DNA from 4 places in the Bradyrhizobium sp. 604_D8_N2_3 genome. Region 2 is predicted to be linked to each of the others. Evidence: riboswitches for the same ligand, from Rfam matches in the RefSeq annotation. Region 2 holds a riboswitch; each other region holds the start of a gene.
The links. A riboswitch is a leader RNA that binds a small molecule or an ion and turns the genes downstream of it on or off. The one in region 2 is predicted to bind cobalamin.
Positions count from the first base shown of each region.

Region 1: it holds a riboswitch for cobalamin, as region 2 does, so the genes downstream of both, metE (5-methyltetrahydropteroyltriglutamate--homocysteine S-methyltransferase) here and AB7245_RS24480 (TonB-dependent receptor domain-containing protein) in region 2, are expected to answer to the same signal.
Region 3: it holds a riboswitch for cobalamin, as region 2 does, so the genes downstream of both, AB7245_RS16095 (energy-coupling factor ABC transporter permease) here and AB7245_RS24480 (TonB-dependent receptor domain-containing protein) in region 2, are expected to answer to the same signal.
Region 4: it holds a riboswitch for cobalamin, as region 2 does, so the genes downstream of both, AB7245_RS16115 (TonB-dependent receptor) here and AB7245_RS24480 (TonB-dependent receptor domain-containing protein) in region 2, are expected to answer to the same signal.

Region 1 covers NZ_JBPWPM010000001.1:1,326,356-1,330,207, reverse strand. The annotation lists gene metE (5-methyltetrahydropteroyltriglutamate--homocysteine S-methyltransferase) at 1-2,058, opposite strand, end outside; cobalamin riboswitch at 2,158-2,357, opposite strand; gene AB7245_RS06215 (IS630 family transposase) at 2,770-3,852, shown strand, end outside.
Region 2 covers NZ_JBPWPM010000001.1:5,145,769-5,149,620, reverse strand. The annotation lists gene AB7245_RS24505 (adenylate/guanylate cyclase domain-containing protein) at 1-628, shown strand, start outside; gene AB7245_RS24500 (hypothetical protein) at 755-931, shown strand; gene AB7245_RS24495 (hypothetical protein) at 1,084-1,296, shown strand; gene AB7245_RS24490 (hypothetical protein) at 1,399-1,656, shown strand; gene AB7245_RS24485 (hypothetical protein) at 1,785-2,006, shown strand; cobalamin riboswitch at 2,082-2,295, shown strand; gene AB7245_RS24480 (TonB-dependent receptor domain-containing protein) at 2,410-3,852, shown strand, end outside.
Region 3 covers NZ_JBPWPM010000001.1:3,393,143-3,396,994, reverse strand. The annotation lists gene cobF (precorrin-6A synthase (deacetylating)) at 1-525, opposite strand, end outside; gene AB7245_RS16095 (energy-coupling factor ABC transporter permease) at 572-1,249, opposite strand; cobalamin riboswitch at 1,287-1,504, opposite strand; gene cobA (uroporphyrinogen-III C-methyltransferase) at 1,523-2,281, opposite strand; gene AB7245_RS16085 (cobyrinate a,c-diamide synthase) at 2,278-3,588, opposite strand; gene cobM (precorrin-4 C(11)-methyltransferase) at 3,588-3,852, opposite strand, start outside.
Region 4 covers NZ_JBPWPM010000001.1:3,397,144-3,400,995, forward strand. The annotation lists gene cobF (precorrin-6A synthase (deacetylating)) at 1-76, shown strand, start outside; gene cobT (nicotinate-nucleotide--dimethylbenzimidazole phosphoribosyltransferase) at 87-1,139, shown strand; gene AB7245_RS16110 (histidine phosphatase family protein) at 1,146-1,718, opposite strand; cobalamin riboswitch at 1,790-1,991, shown strand; partial or broken gene AB7245_RS16115 (TonB-dependent receptor) at 2,107-3,852, shown strand, end outside.

The DNA of each region.
Region 1 (3,852 bases), 3.8 Mb from region 2:
AGAACGCGACGTCTCGATTGAAATGACGTCGGCATCCATTGCTGCGATCGCATCGATGATTTCGTTGAACTCGGAATAACACATGTGGGTATGGATCTGAGTTCCGTCGGCGACAGCGGAGGAGCAAACGCGGAAACTGTCCACTGCCCAATCGAGATAGTCCTTCCACTGCGATTTGCGTAGCGGCAATCCCTCCCGCAATGCAGCCTCGTCGATCTGGATCATGGTCGCTCCAGCCGCCTCAAGGTCGATGACCTCATCTCGGATCGCGAGAGCGATCTGTCGGCATGTCTCGCTCCGCGGGATGTCGTCACGGACAAACGACCAGTTCAGGATCGTCACCGGTCCGGTCAGCATAGCCTTGATGGGTTTTTTGGTCAGAGACTGCGCATAGCGCCACCATTCAACGGTCATGGGCTTCGGCCGGGAGACATCTCCAAACAGGATAGGAGGACGAACGCACCGCGAGCCATAAGACTGAACCCAGCCGTGCTTGGTGAAAGCGAAGCCCAAGAGCTGCTCGCCAAAGTATTGAACCATGTCATTGCGCTCGAACTCACCGTGTACGAGCACGTCCAGGCCGATATCTTCCTGCCACTGGACGGTACGGGCTGTCTCCGCTCTCAGAAACTGCTCGTACTGCGTGTCATTCAGCGCTCCCCGCGCATGAGCCGCGCGCGCATTCCGGACGTCTGCCGTTTGCGGGAAGGATCCGATGGTTGTCGTTGGAAACATCGGCAATGCGAAGGCGACGCGCTGGACGTTGGCGCGCTGGGTGAACGCACTGCGACGGCGACGCATGCTATCGTCGATCGCGGCCATTCGTCCGGCGACCTTCGCATTGTGGATCTTGGGCGATGTTCCGCGGGTGACGGCTGCGTCCTCCGAGAGCGCAAGTTCATCGGCCACCTCGGCAGCATGGCCGGCCAGCGCTTTGCCCAATATCGAAAGTTCCTTGATCTTCTGAACTGAGAACGCCAGCCACGTCTTCAGATTGGGATCGAGATCGGTCTCTAGCTCAATGTCGATCGGAACATGAAGCAGCGAGCAGGAGGGAGCAATCTGAACACGGTCCCTGCCCAGTTTTTTGACCATAGGAGCAAGTTGGTCGAGCAGCGCCGGGAGATTGGAGCGCCACACGTTGCGACCATCAACGACGCCTAGCGAGACCACGAGATCTCTATGGGCTGTGGCGACAATTGCGTCCAACTGGTCGGGTGCCCGAACCAGGTCGACATGAAGCCCGGCAACGGGCAAGGCCAAAGTTGTTTCAAGATTGTCACCGATCGCCCCGAAATATGTGGCCAGCATGATTTTGAGGGCCGGCACGGCCTTGGCGAAATGAGCATAGGCCCGGCGGACAGCCGCCCGAGATGCGTCGTCGACGTCCGTCACTAGGCATGGCTCGTCGAGCTGAACCCATTCAGCACCGCGCGAGGCTAGTTCGCGGAGAACATCGACATAGACTGGGAGGAGCCGATCAAGCAGCGACAGCGGATTGAATGCGGGATTTACGCTTTTGCCGAGCTTCAGGAAAGTAACTGGGCCAACTAGGACGGGGCGCGTCTGGTAGCCGAGGCTTCTTGCCTCCTCATATTCCTCGATCGGCTTCCGAGAGGAATACTTAAAGATCTGATCCTGGTGAAATTCCGGCACCATGTAGTGGTAGTTGGTATCGAACCACTTCGTCATCTCCTGTGCGGCTACACCAGGCCCATGCTGAGCGTGACCACCGTCCGGAGCGCCACGCGCCATGGTGAAGTAGGTATTGAGCGACACAGGACCTTCGGTCCAGCCGTAGACGTCGGGAATGGCGCCGACCATTACGCTGGTATCGAGCACATGATCGTAGAGCGAGAAGTCATTCGAAGGAATGACGGTCGCACCGCGGGATTTCTGCCGTGCCCAATTAGCGGCACGAAGTCCACTCCCGGCCTCGAGGAGCTCGGCTTCGCTGGACTTTCCCGCCCAGTAGCTCTCGAGCGCGAATTTGAGTTCGCGTCGTGGGCCGATGCGTGACGTCCCCAGTGTGGCAACGGGAAGCGAAAGAATAGACATAGTTTAGACCCCATGATTGGGGCAAAGGCCATGGCGGACGTATGCAGCGAATATCGCTGAGCGACAGCTGCTTGGCGCACACCGGGACACCCCGCCCGTGGACGATATATTGTCGAGGCAGGTCTCCTGGCTCGCGGGTCGTCGCTGCTGTCCGGCCTTCCCGAAGCCGCATGGCTCCAGTGACTTCGTTGGACAGCGGCTCGCCGCTTACAGTTGCGGGGGCAGCGCCGGCATTGCACCGGCTTCCCTCTTAGCTCCGGATCAAACGAAATCCGGAGACCACGACGGCAGGCATTATGCGCACGAGGATCGATGCGTCAACCTACTGATTGTCGCTGCGATATTGCCCAAGCGATTGCGAGCTGTACTAGTGGCTCTGCACAGTGATTTTGACAGGTTGGGTCCGGCGGTCAGATTAGCTCCGGCAGGAGTTTCGGATCAACGAGGACCTCGATGCTGCGAGGCGTCCTTGGCTGCCGTCTGATGAGGCGGGCGCGTTCCAGTGTCAGGACCATCTGGTGAACCGTAGGCGGGCTGACGCGGAAATATTCCTGCATGTCGGTTTCGGCCGGGGGCCTGCGATGCAGCCGGGTATAGAGGTGGATAAAAGCCAGATACTGCCCCTGCGTGGGCGTGAAGGGTTTTGTCGAAGGACTCACGCCGGCCATCCGATTCAGTTGTTCGTGCGTGCCTCGAACGAGGAGGCACGCCATGAATGTACGCTATCGGGTCGAACTCAGCCAAATCGAGCGCACCGAACTGAGGGCACTGCTCAGCGGCGGCAAGCATGCGTCCCGCAAGCTCAAGCGAGCGCAGATTTTGCTGGCCGCCGATGCCGAGACCAGCGACGAGGAGATCGCAAGGAGCGTCGGCGTGAGCGGCTCGACCGTGTACCGGACCAAGCGACGCTTCGTGGAAGGCAATCTGGAGCGGGCGCTGAGCGAAGAGCCGCGTCCCGGGGCGGAGCGCAAACTCACGGGCAAGGAAGAAGCCTTGCTGGTGGCGACAGCCTGCGCCAGTCCGCCAAGGGGCCGTGCCCGCTGGACGCTAAAGCTGCTGGCGGGTGCGATGGTCAAGCTCACCGAACACAAGAGCCTGTCGCACGAGACGGTTCGGCGGCGCCTGGCCGAGAATGCCCTCAAGCCCTGGCGCAAAGACATGTGGTGCATTCCGCAGGTCGACGGCGAATACGTCGCCCGCATGGAGGATGTGCTCGACCTCTATGCCGAGGCACCCGACTCCAGGCGGCCAGTGGTGTGCTTCGACGAAAGCCCGGTGCAACTCATCGGCGAAACGCGTCAGCCCATCCCGGCCAAGCCCGGCAGGCTCGAACGTTACGATTATGAGTATCGTCGCAATGGCACGGTCAATCTCTTCGTTCTCCTCGACGTGCATCGTCCCTGGCGCAAGGTCAAGGTCACCGAGCGGCGAGCGGCAAGGGATTACGCCCAATGCATGCGTGATCTCGTCGACATCCATTATCCCGACGCCGAGATCATCCGGGTCGTCCAGGACAATTTATCGACCCACTCCGCCGGCGCCCTCTATCAGGCGTTCCCGCCCGCCGAAGCCAGGCGGATTTTGCGACGGCTCGAGTTCCACTATACCCCAAAACACGCAAGCTGGCTCAACATGGTCGAGATCGAAATCGGCGTCCTGCGGGGCCAGTGCCTGGATCGCAGGATCGACGACCCTAAGCGACTGCGCCGCGAAATCACCGCCTGGGAACGACAACGAAATGCCGCCCGCTCCCGCATCAAATGGATGTTCACAACAGACAAGGCTCGCGCCAAA
Region 2 (3,852 bases):
TTGGGGCCCTCCCTTCATTGAGGAGGACGAGCCGGCGCTATTCGCCTGCTACGCCGCCATCGACATGGCCGATGAGGTGCCGGCGTTGCAGAAGCAATTGCCTGACCTGCTCGGCATCCGCGCCATGCCAGGCCCTTGCGATCTGCGCATCGGGATTGCCACCGGCGAGGTCCTGACCGGCAGCATCGGCTCCGAGCTGATGATGAGCTTCACCGTGATGGGCGATGCCGTGAACCTCGCTTCGCGGCTCGAACTGGTCAACAAGATCTACGGCACGCGGATCCTGATCGCGCAGGCGACGGCGGACGCGATCGGCTCGAACCTCGAGCTGCGCGAGATCGATCGTCTGGCGGTGGCCGGCCAAAGCGCAACGCAGGCCATTTTCGAGGTGATGAGCAAGGCGCACGGGCTCAGCGTCCCGCAGGAGAGCCTGCGCGCGCGCTACGCCGAAGGCCTCGCCGCCTACCGCGCGCAACGCTTCGACGAGGCTCGCGCCGCGTTCAATGCAGCGCTCGAAGCCGTGCCCGGCGACGGTCCCTCGCGCACGCTGCTCGGCCGCATCGCGCAGTTCGAGGCCAATCCGCCGGACGCAGCTTGGGATGGTGCCTGGCGGCTGGAGCAGAAATAGCCGTTCTTGCTGGGCTTGCACCGCCCTTGCTGGAAAAAACGTTTCTACTGGATAACGATGTTCGCCGTGACCTATTTCTCAGGCTTAGGTTTGACGTCCCTTGTGGCGTTTGATGGGGACACGCCGATGACAGAACTTCATGACAGGCTGGAACGGTTCGAGACGCTCACCGCCGAATGCGAGCTGATTGCCAAGCTCGCCACCGACAGCACCAAGCGCGAGTTCTATCTGAGACTCTCGGAGCAGTACCGTCAGCTGGCGGTGGATATGCGGAAGGCGATCGCGACCAAGGCCGCGGCCTGACGCCACCTGCAATCCGTTCTTAATGTTTGGCGCGCATCCTTTGAGGATGCGAGCGTCGCGATCATGATTGCTCGCATTGGGAATGCCGAGGTCCGTTGCGGTGCAGCGCATCTCGCTGACGTCGCTTTGCCGCTCCTAACCAGGGCAATCCCATGCGCCTTCTCGCAGTCCTCATCTTCGCGCTCATGACGGCCGCCTGCAACCAGGAGCAGGACATCACCGGCTCGACCCCGGTCTGTGCGATGCGGAACTACAGCTCCTACAATCCCCGCGACATGAACCAGTGCGTTGCCGCCTGCAAGGCGTGCGACCACGGCAACACCGTCACCTGCACCACGTCATGCACCCTCAAGGGTGCCCACTGAGCGGCGGCGCTGGCTGGAGCTAGCGCTGAGGGTGCTCGGGCACCGGAACGATTCACATGGGTTAGTCATTGAAGCGGCAGGCAGGACGCGGAGTCCTATGGAATGGGTATGCTCGATCCCGGTCGGTTCCTGGTGTCGTGCTCGCATTGCGATGCATGGCCGATGGCGGCCAACGTCAAACGTTCGAGCTGGTCTTCGTCGCCGCACGAGGTCCGCTTCGTATGCCCGCGCTGTCGCCGCGAGGAGACCGCCATCATCTCGGCCTCCGGTGAGCTGACCCCGATCCGGCGCATCGACGCTCCGCTGCGCGACGTCACCGCGGCCTGGGCTCAGGCCCAGCGGCCAAGAGGTCGGGCGTAGCCCGCCCGTCACAGGACCAAGAGATCGGGCGTAGTCGGCTCTGCGCAACGCCTTGCGCGGTCCTTTTTTGGAACCCGGCCTACGCCGACGCGTTTCCGCTCCGACATCAACGCACCGAGGCCCTGCGAATGATCAGCGAGCATTTCGACACCCGCACCCGGATCAACATGAAGCTGGCGCTGGATCGGGTCTGCCGCAATCGCCCGGTCGGCGAGGACCATTGCTTTCGCAGGTCCGTTGCCGAGAACATCATCCGCTGCGCGCTCACAGGCCGCACCGGCATCGGCCAGCTCGTCGATGCCGGCGAGCGGGCGATGATCAGGACGCGTTCGGAGCGGGAGACGGCCTGATTGCGCCGGCTCAATCTCCGGTGCGGTGCTTTGCCCGTCATGCAACCGGCCGATTGACTCTCCGCTTGCCCGCCCCGTAGATTGGCCGGTGACGGTTCTCCTCACGGAGATCAAAAGGGAACGTGGTGCGAGGTTTTCCCGATACCGGGATATTCTCAACGCCACGGCTGCCCCCGCAACTGTAAGCGGTGAATCTTTCGTCATATGCCACTGGGAATCTCGGTCCTGGGAAGGCGACGTAAGGTAACGACCCGCGAGCCAGGAGACCTGCCGTCAGCCGTGGTCACACGCGAAGATGTCGGTCGGGGAGTACAGACATTAGCTTCACCGGAGCAATCGAACGCTCTGCCGTGAAACCTCGTTCGCTGTGACGTGCCACTGACGTCATACCGAGGTTACAAGAGTGTCCCGTATTGTCTTTGCCGCCAGGCGCTTCCGCGCCGGCGTTGTCGCGTTCGTTTCCCTGTATTCGCTCGATCTGTCCATTGCCCAGGCCCAGCAATCGGCATCGCCCGATCTGCTGCCGCCGGTCGAGGTCGCGCCGACCGAGCGTCCGGCCAAGCCGCAAGTCGCGCGGCCTGCGCCGGACAAGCCCGAGCGGCAGCGCGTCGCTCGGTTGCCGAAACCCGAGCTGGTGCCGGCGTCGCCCCCGGTTGCCGGGGTATCCGCGGCCAACCTGTTTCCGACGGTCGTCGTCAGTCCGACGGGCGTTGTCACTCCGACCAATCTGGTTGCGAGCTCGGTGACGGTTCTGACCGCCAGAGACATGGAGCGCGATCAGCGCCGGACCGCATCCGATGCGCTGAGCGCGGTTCCTGGCCTGAACCTCGTGCAGACCGGCGGTCCGGGCGGACAGACGTCGATCTTCATGCGCGGAACGAATTCCAACCACACCAAGGTCCTGATCGACGGCATCGATGTCAGCGATCCCGGCAACCCGAACCGTTCGTTTGATTTCGGCCAGTTGCTCACCTCCGACATTCAGCAGATCGAAGTCCTGCGCGGTCCGCAGGGCGGTCTCTACGGCGCAGACGCGCTGGGGGGCGTGATCTCCATCGTGACGAAGAAGGGCGACGGTCCCGCCCGCGCCACCGGCTCGGTCGAGGGAGGCTCGTTCGGAACGTTCAATCAAACTGCAAGTCTGAGCGGTTCACAGGACCACTTCAACTATGCCTTCAACGTCGCGCATTTCCACGCGAACGACGTGCCGGTGACACCGGTCGAATTGCTGCCGCCGGGGCAGAAGGCGATCGGCAACTATTACGACAACATGACCTATTCGACGAAGCTTGGCGCCGAATTGAGCGAAAACCTGACGCTCAACGGCGTCGCGCGGTATACTGACGCCACCCTGCGCTTTACCGGAGACACTTTCGATCCCGTCACATCCGCGAGCTTTCCCGCGGCCGCGCAAAGCACGCAGACGGTGCACCAGCTCTTCACGCGCGGGGAGGCGGTCTGGTCCGCTCTCGACGACCGGATGAAAAGCTATTTCGGCGTCAACTACACCAATCACTGGAACTACAACATCTCGCCCGGCAACGCGATGGCCACGATCACGACCGGCGACCGCGTCAAGTATGATTGGCACACCACGACCCAGCTCGCGCCCAACAACAATGTCATCATTGGTGCGGAGCATGAGACCGAAACACTGCAAACGGCGACGGTTTCGGCGCAAAACGTCAACAAGGCCGGATATATGGAGCTGCAGTCCCAGTTCCGGGATCGAGTCTTCTTCACGGCCAACGTCCGGCAGGACGACAACGAGCGGTTTGGAGAGCATCCGACCTTTCGTCTGGCGTCTGCCGTGATCGTGCCGGTCACGGATACGAAGTTCAAGGGA
Region 3 (3,852 bases), 1.8 Mb from region 2:
CTGCGGCCAGCCGCCTTCGCGCAAGCGGCGCCCCGTCGTGACCAGGAAGGGCTCGCCGATGTCGTTGAGCGGCAGCGCATGCGCCGCGCACAGCGCCTGGATCGAGGTGATGCCCGGCACGACCTCGATATCAGGCAAGGGATCGAGCCGCCGCGCAATGCGCAGCGAGGAATCGTACAGCGAGGGATCGCCCCAGATCAGCAGCGCGACCTTGCCTTTACCTTCGAGATGGCTGGCGATCGTCCGCGACCACGCCGCGGCCACGGCATCGTGCCAGTCGTCCACGCCCTTGTGATAGTCCGCTTCACCGGCATCGCGCACAGGAAGATCGAACTCGGCAATGCGCGTCGTTGGATTGGTGAGTACATCCGCGCAGATCGTCCGCCTGAGATCTGCGAGATCGGACTTCGCCGTCCCCTTGCGCGGGATCAGGATGAGATCGGCCGCGTTGATGGCTTGAACGGCGGCGCGCGTGAGCTGCTCGGGATCGCCGCAACCGATGCCTATCAGGGAGAGTGTCAGCATCGTGAGTGCGAAGGGCGGCCATCACGGCCGCCCGTTCGCTTGTCTCTCAAGCCGCGTTATGCAAACGCGGGGTAACGAGGCCGGGCGCGGTGACGCCGCGCAGCGACTTCGCCAGCGCCAGCACACCGAGGTCGGCCAGCGGCTCGATCACGATGACGAGCGCGTAGGAGGCCGCGAAGGTCGCGATGTTGACGAGGTTGGTCGCACCGAAGCCCGAGCCATAGAGCGCCCAGAACGCAACCCAGGCGATGACGCCGGCCTGATACGTGGTCGACAGCGCCAGCGCCTGGCGATACCTGAGATCGACATAGGCGGTGTTGCGGGCAATGATCCGCGCGGCGATCGCCTGGATCCCGAACAGCGGCACCAGCAGCGTGGTGACGTTCATGCCGAATTGCGGCAGATCGGGCGGCTCGAAGAAGATGCCCTGGAACAACAGTCCGAACGCAAGGCCGAAGGCCGCGGGCGCTGCCCCAAACAGCAGCAACAGGGTCGAGCCGAGGATGAAGTGCACCTCGGAGACGCCCACCGGGAAGTGCGGCAGGATCTCGAAGAAGACGAAAACGAGGCCCGTGGTGGCGAGCGTCCGCGCCGCGAACGACGTGATGCCCTGCTCGCGCACGGTCTCGACCGCGAGCTTCAGCGCAACGCCGCCGACTGCGATGCCGGTTGCGTAACTCAACACGAGCTTGGCGCCCGATACGACTCCGGGTTCGATATGCATGGTTCAGTTCCTTCCTGCCGTCACACCCGACGGCCTTGGCCACAAGACATGCACGGCCGGTCTCCTGGCTCGCGGTTCACTGGGGTTCTCCGGCCTTCCCGGGCCTTGCGGCCCAGTGGCTGATCGGAGTCCCTCACCGCTTACAGTCGCGGGGGCGGCTGGGGTTTTGGGCGGCGCAACTGTCCGCCCACCCCCATTCCCGATTATGCTCCGGCGGTTTGCGCCGCCTCGAGCACCATGCGTCTCCTGTGTGCCCCTTTCGCCAGCCGGGCGTCAAGGGGCGAAGGGCGGCCGGGACGGTCCTGACGGATAATCGCCCGCCAGCGCGCCAAACAGGATCACCGCCGCCGTCGAGGCCGCGCCGCCCCGCGCAAGCTGTTCCGCCAGCTCGGCAATGGTGGTGCGGACCAGCCGCTCGTCGGGACGACCGAGGGATTCGGCGAACAGCGCCGGGGTATCAGGGGCGAGGCCGTGCTCGATCAATTTTGCGACAAGCGCCGGAAAGGTGCGCCGGCCCATATAGACGACGGTGGTCGCTTCGGGATCCGCCAGCGCCGCCCAGTTCAAATTCTGCGGCAGCTCGCCGGTGACATCGGCCCCGGTCACGAACTGCACCCGGCGCGAGGTGTGGCGCCGGGTCAGGGGAATGCCGGCTTGCGCGGCGGCGACACAGGCCGAGGTGATTCCGGGAATGATCTCGTAGCCGATGCCGGCTTCGCGCAGAGCCTCCAGCTCCTCCTCGAGCCGGCCAAAGATACCGGCATCGCCCGATTTCAGCCGCACCACACGGACGCCGGCCGCGGCGTAATCGATCAGCAGGCGGTTGACGTGGTGCTGCTTGGTCGAGGGCCGCCCTGCCCGCTTCCCGACCGCGACGAGATTGGCGCCGGGCCGGGCCAGATCGAGGATCGCGCCCGAGGCGAGGTCGTCATAGAGCACGACGTCGGCATCGCGCAGCCGCGCGGCGCCTTTGAGCGTGAGGAGCTCGGGGTCGCCGGGGCCGGCCGAGATGAAAGTGACAAAACCGCTCACCGATCCTCCGCGATCAGATGGAAGAACGTGCCGGTGGCTTGTCCCCGCCGCGAGCCGGTCTCGGCGATGATCGCGCCTGTTGCATCGTGCACGACCGCCAGCGGCGTATCCGGCTGCGCGACAATCGTCGAATAGTGGAACTCGTGACCGCGCAGGCGCGCGCCGACCTGATGGCCCGGCATCGGCGCGGCGAGCGCAGCGAGACGATAGCCGAGATGCATGCGGCGCTTGGCAAAGCTCGTCTCCAGTCCGAGCAGGCCCGTCATCTCATGACGGACGCCGTCGGCGTCGGTCAGAGCGGTTCCCAGCACCATATAGCCTCCGCATTCGCCGTGCACCGGCCGTGTGTCAGCGAAGGCGCGCAAGCCGCTGCGAAAGCGCGCATTGGCCGCGATCGTGCCGGCATGCAGTTCGGGATAGCCGCCGGGCAGCCAGCAGACATCGGCGCTCGCGTCAGGCGCTTCATCGGCAAGCGGCGAGAATGTCGAGATCTCGGCGCCGGCCGCGCGCCAGGCCTCCAGCATGTGCGGATAGATGAAGGAGAACGCGGCATCGCGGGCCAACGCAATGCGCTGCCCGGGCGGCGTCACGTTCATGCCGTTTGCCGCCGGTTGCGGCGAACAGCTTGCTGCCGCCCGCAGCACCGCATCGAGATCGACATGCTCGGCGACGAAGCGCGCGGCTTCGTCGATCAGCTTGCCGATCTCGGCCTGCTCTTCGGCCTGCACCAGGCCGAGATGCCGTTTCGGCAGGCTGATTTCTGCATGACGCGGCAGCGCGCCGAACACGGCGATGCCGGCGTCGTTCAGTGCACGCCGCACGAGATCTTCATGTCGCGGGCTGGCGACGCGATTGAGCACCACGCCGGCAAGGCGCACGCCGGCACGATAGTCGCGAAGGCCTGCGGCGATCGCCGCCGCCGTCTGCGCCTGTCCGGAAGGATCGATCACCAGCAGCACCGGCCAGCCCAGCATCTCCGCAATGTCGGCGGTGGCGCCGGTGCCGGAGACGCCGCGCGCGGCGACGCCGTCGAACAGGCCCATCGAACCCTCCGCGAGCACGACATCGGCATCAGTGCCGCGACCCACGAGATGAGCAATCGTCCCGCGATCCATCGCCCAGCTATCGACGTTGACGGAAGCGCGCCCCGTCGCAGCGGCATGGAAGGCGGGATCGATATAGTCGGGCCCGCTCTTGAAGCACTGCACGTTCAATCCGCGATTGCGCCAGGCGCGCGCCAGCGCCAGCGTCAGCGTGGTTTTGCCGACGCCGGAGGCCGGCGCCGAGATGACAAGCCCTGCCGGCATCACGATGCCTCCGGAAAGCGCGGATCGGCGCCGACCGGCCGATAGCGCCGATCGTAATCGGCGGCATAGAGGCGGCTCTCGTCAAAATCCGCCGCTCCAAGCGTCTTGCCAACCAGGATCAGCGCGGTGCGCTCCATCTCGGTGCCGACGGCGGCATCGAGCGTCGCCAGCGTGGCGCGAACGATGCGCTGGTCCGGCCAGCTCGCGCGCCAGACGATCGCGACGGGGCAATCCGCGCCGTAATGCGGCGTGAGCTCGGCGACG
Region 4 (3,852 bases), 1.7 Mb from region 2:
CGTCGCCGCGCGACAGGATGCGCGCGAGCGGCACGGATGGATCATGGACAGCTACATTCTCAAGCGCAGGCCGTAAGCGAGGCAGCATGCTCCCCGAATGGGTCACCCGGAAATGCCCCGAGGTCTCCGCTGTCCATCGCGAGGCGGCGCTCGCGCGTCAGGCGCAACTCACAAAACCGGCCGGCGCGCTCGGCCGGCTGGAGCAGCTTGCGGTCGAGCTTGCGGGCCTGCAGGCGACCGAGCAACCGCGCGCTGCGCGAGTGCCGATCATCGTCTTCGCCGGCGATCACGGCATCGTCGCGCAGGGCGTGTCGGCCTATCCGCAAGGAGTGACCATCGCGATGATGGCGAATTTTGCCTCGGGCGGTGCCGCGATCTCGGTGCTGGCGCGTGAGCTTGGCTCAGGCCTGGAGGTCGTCGACGCCGGCACGCTGGCACAGGAGGAGATGGCAGGAATCGTCACCGACAAGCCGCGCAGCGGCACGCGCGACTTCAGCGTGGAAGCAGCGCTCACCCCCACGGAGCTGGCATTCGCCTTCGAAGCCGGTCAGCGCGCAGTCGCGCGCGCGGCAGCCGGCAGGCCCGATCTCCTGATCTTCGGCGAGATGGGCATCGGCAATACCACGACGTCGGCGGCGATTGCGGCGAGCCTGCTCGGCATCAGTGCCGAGGAGATCGCGGGCAGCGGTACCGGCGTCGACGCGGCCGGCCGCGCGCACAAGGCGGGTGTGATCGATGCGGCGATTGCGCATCACGGCATTGCGGGCGCTTCGCCGGAAAAAATCCTGTGCGCCGTCGGCGGCCTCGAAATCGCGGCGATTTGCGGCGCCATCATTGCGGCTGCGCAAGCCCGCGTTCCCGTGTTGATCGATGGCTTCATCGTATCGGTGGCGGCGCTGGCGGCGGTACGGCTGAACCCGTCGTGCCAGCCATTCCTGCTGCCGTCGCATCAATCGGCGGAGCAGGGGCATCGGCTGGTGTTGCGTGCGCTGAACGTGCAGCCGTTGATCAGCCTCGATCTCAGGCTCGGCGAAGGATCGGGTGCGGCCATCGCGCTGCCGCTGGTGCGGCTCGCGTGCAGCCTTCACAACGGCATGGCGACCTTCGCGCAGGCCAATGTGCCGGATCGCCCGGCCTGACCCGGCTCAAGCCGCGCGCTGATTGACCGCGACGACGCGCCAGCCGGTGGCGAGCCGGTCGATCCGGGTCAGTGACAACGGATCGATCACGAAGCGCAGGGCCGCTTGTGGTGTCAGATCCAGCGCAATGCAGAGCGCGGCGCGGATGGTGCCGGAGTGAACGACGAGCGTTGCCGAGCCGGCGCCGATTTGCGAGAGACCCAGCCGGACGCGCACGACCTGATCCTCAAAACTTTCGCCGCCCGGCGGCCGCCCGTGCGCCGGATCGCTCCAGAACTGCGCATAGGTCTCGCCGCCGGTCGCCGCGAGCTCGTCATGCCGCCGGCCGGTCCAGTCGCCAAAATCCTGCTCACTTAATTCGGGCACCAACGCGGGTTCGAGTCCCAGCGCGCGCGCCGTCTCAACCGTACGTCGCGCCGGGCTCGCCAAGCTCGCAGCATCTGGCGGAAGCCTCTGCCGCAACGCCTCCAGTTGCACGCGATCGCCGAGATCGGCGGGCGCGTCGGCCGCATGGATCGTCCCTTTGACGCCGTCGACGGGCGCATGCCGTATCAGCCAGAGGAAGGTCTCGCCTTCCATACCTATCTCCAAGGAAGTTGGTCGCGGTGGTAATAACGTCGCACCGGCACATTGACTCTGTCTTGTCGGTAATCCTAGATGGCTTTGACGGTTTCCCCGAGTGGGGATGAAAAGGGAATGCGGTGCGGGGATTTTGTCCCCAATGCCGCGGCTGCCCCCGCAACTGTAAGCGGCGAATCTTGCGTCACGAGCCACTGGGTATCTCGGTCCCGGGAAGGCGATGCAAGGTACTGACCCGCGAGCCAGGAGACCTGCCGTCAGCCGTGGTCACACGCGAAGATGTCGGTCGGGGAGTACAGACATTCGGCTTCATCGGAAGGCTCAAAGGCCGGAGGTGGGACCTGGTTCGCTGTGACGTGCCACTGACGTCATACCGAGGTCCCGAACTGTGTCTTCCATTCGTCTTGTACGACCGCGTTGCTTCCTGCTCGCTTCCGCCGCGCTTACTTCATTTGCAGTCGCCGATCTGCCCGCAGCGCTGGCGCAGCAGGCCCGCGAGCCGCTGCCGCCGGTCGAGGTGTCGCCCGCCCAATCCCGCAAACCGGCAAAGCCGGCGGCCCGGGACGCGCAGAGCCCACGCCGCGCAGCATCGCGCAGGCCAGCGGCCGCATCGGCCGCGGCCAAGCCCGTCGTGCCGACCGCGGCGGCGCAGACGCCGCTCAACACCAATGTGGTTGCCGAGAGCGCCTCGCGCCTCGGCCTGACCGTGCAGGAGACCCCGCGACCGTCGAGGTCATCTCGGCCGAGACCATGCGGGAGCAGGGCTATCGCACCGTGTCGGAGGTTGCGCAGGGCGCGGTCGGTGTCACCTCCGGCGACAATCCGGCCGAGCCCGCGGCTTTCTCCATGCGTGGCTTCACCAACAGCCAGATCAACATGCTCTACAACGGCATCAAGATCGGTCCGCAGAACATGACCTCGCGGATCACGGATACGGCCAATCTCGCAGCCGTGGAATTTTTGAAAGGTCCGGCCTCGCTAATGTCGGGCGAAGGTGCCGCCGGTGGCGCAATCAACTTGATCACGAAGCAGCCACACACCGGGCCGATCCGGAATGACGCTGACTTCTCCTGGGATTCGCTCAACTCGTTCGGCGTCCATTACGGCTCGGGCGGCAGCACCAATTTGCAGGGGCTCGACTACCGCTTCGACATCAGCCGCGCCTCGCTCAATGGCTTTGCCGACGACACCAATACCAAGACGCTGGATGTGTCTGGCCAGCTCAATTACCGCATCTCCGACAGCCTCAAGATCTGGGGCGCGATCGAGTACCGGGAAGATCGCTCGAAGGCCTATTGGGGCGCACCGCTGGTACCGGTCGCCTTCAGCAGTTCGCATGCGACGAGCGGGATTGTTTCGGGCAATTACGTCTCGAACTTCAACAAAACGAATCTCGGTGCGATCACGATCGACGATCGTACCTTCAACACCAATTACAACGTTCTCGACAACCGCAACGTGGCACAAGAGGTGTGGCTGCGCGGCGGCTTCGAACTGAAGCTGGCGCCTGACCTGACGCTGAAGAGCCAAGCCTATGCCTATGGCGCGGAGCGTACCTGGTTCAACAACGAGATCGAGGCTTTCAATGCCAGTACGGGCCTGCCCAACTCGAACATGGTCGATCGCGAGCGCTTCTATGTTGCACATAGCCAACGCCTTGTCGGCAACATTACCGACCTGATTTGGGACGCTAATATCGCAGGCTTCGACAACCGCCTGGTCACGACACTTTCGTCCAGCTATCTCGATTTCGTCAGGCCAGGCGCGGCCAACTTCCCGGACGATTACGTCTCGCTCGTCAATCCCGACCGTGGCCTTTACGGCCTGCTCACGACGCAGCAGCAGACCGCGCGCATCGACAACGAGGCGCTGTCGTTCGAGGACCGGGTGAAGCTCACGCGAACCTTCGCGCTGGTCGGCGGCCTCCGCGTCGAGCATATCGGGCTTGACCGCAACTCGACCGACGCCGCCGGGCTGGAAAAGGCGAACTTCCCGTTCTCGAAGTCCTGGGTCCCGACGACGGGTCGCATTGGCTATACCTGGGACGCCGTTCCCGGCCTGACCTTCTTCAGTCAGTACGCGACCGGTGCTGACGTCTCAGCCAACAACATCTTCCTGCTTGGGCCAGCCCAGC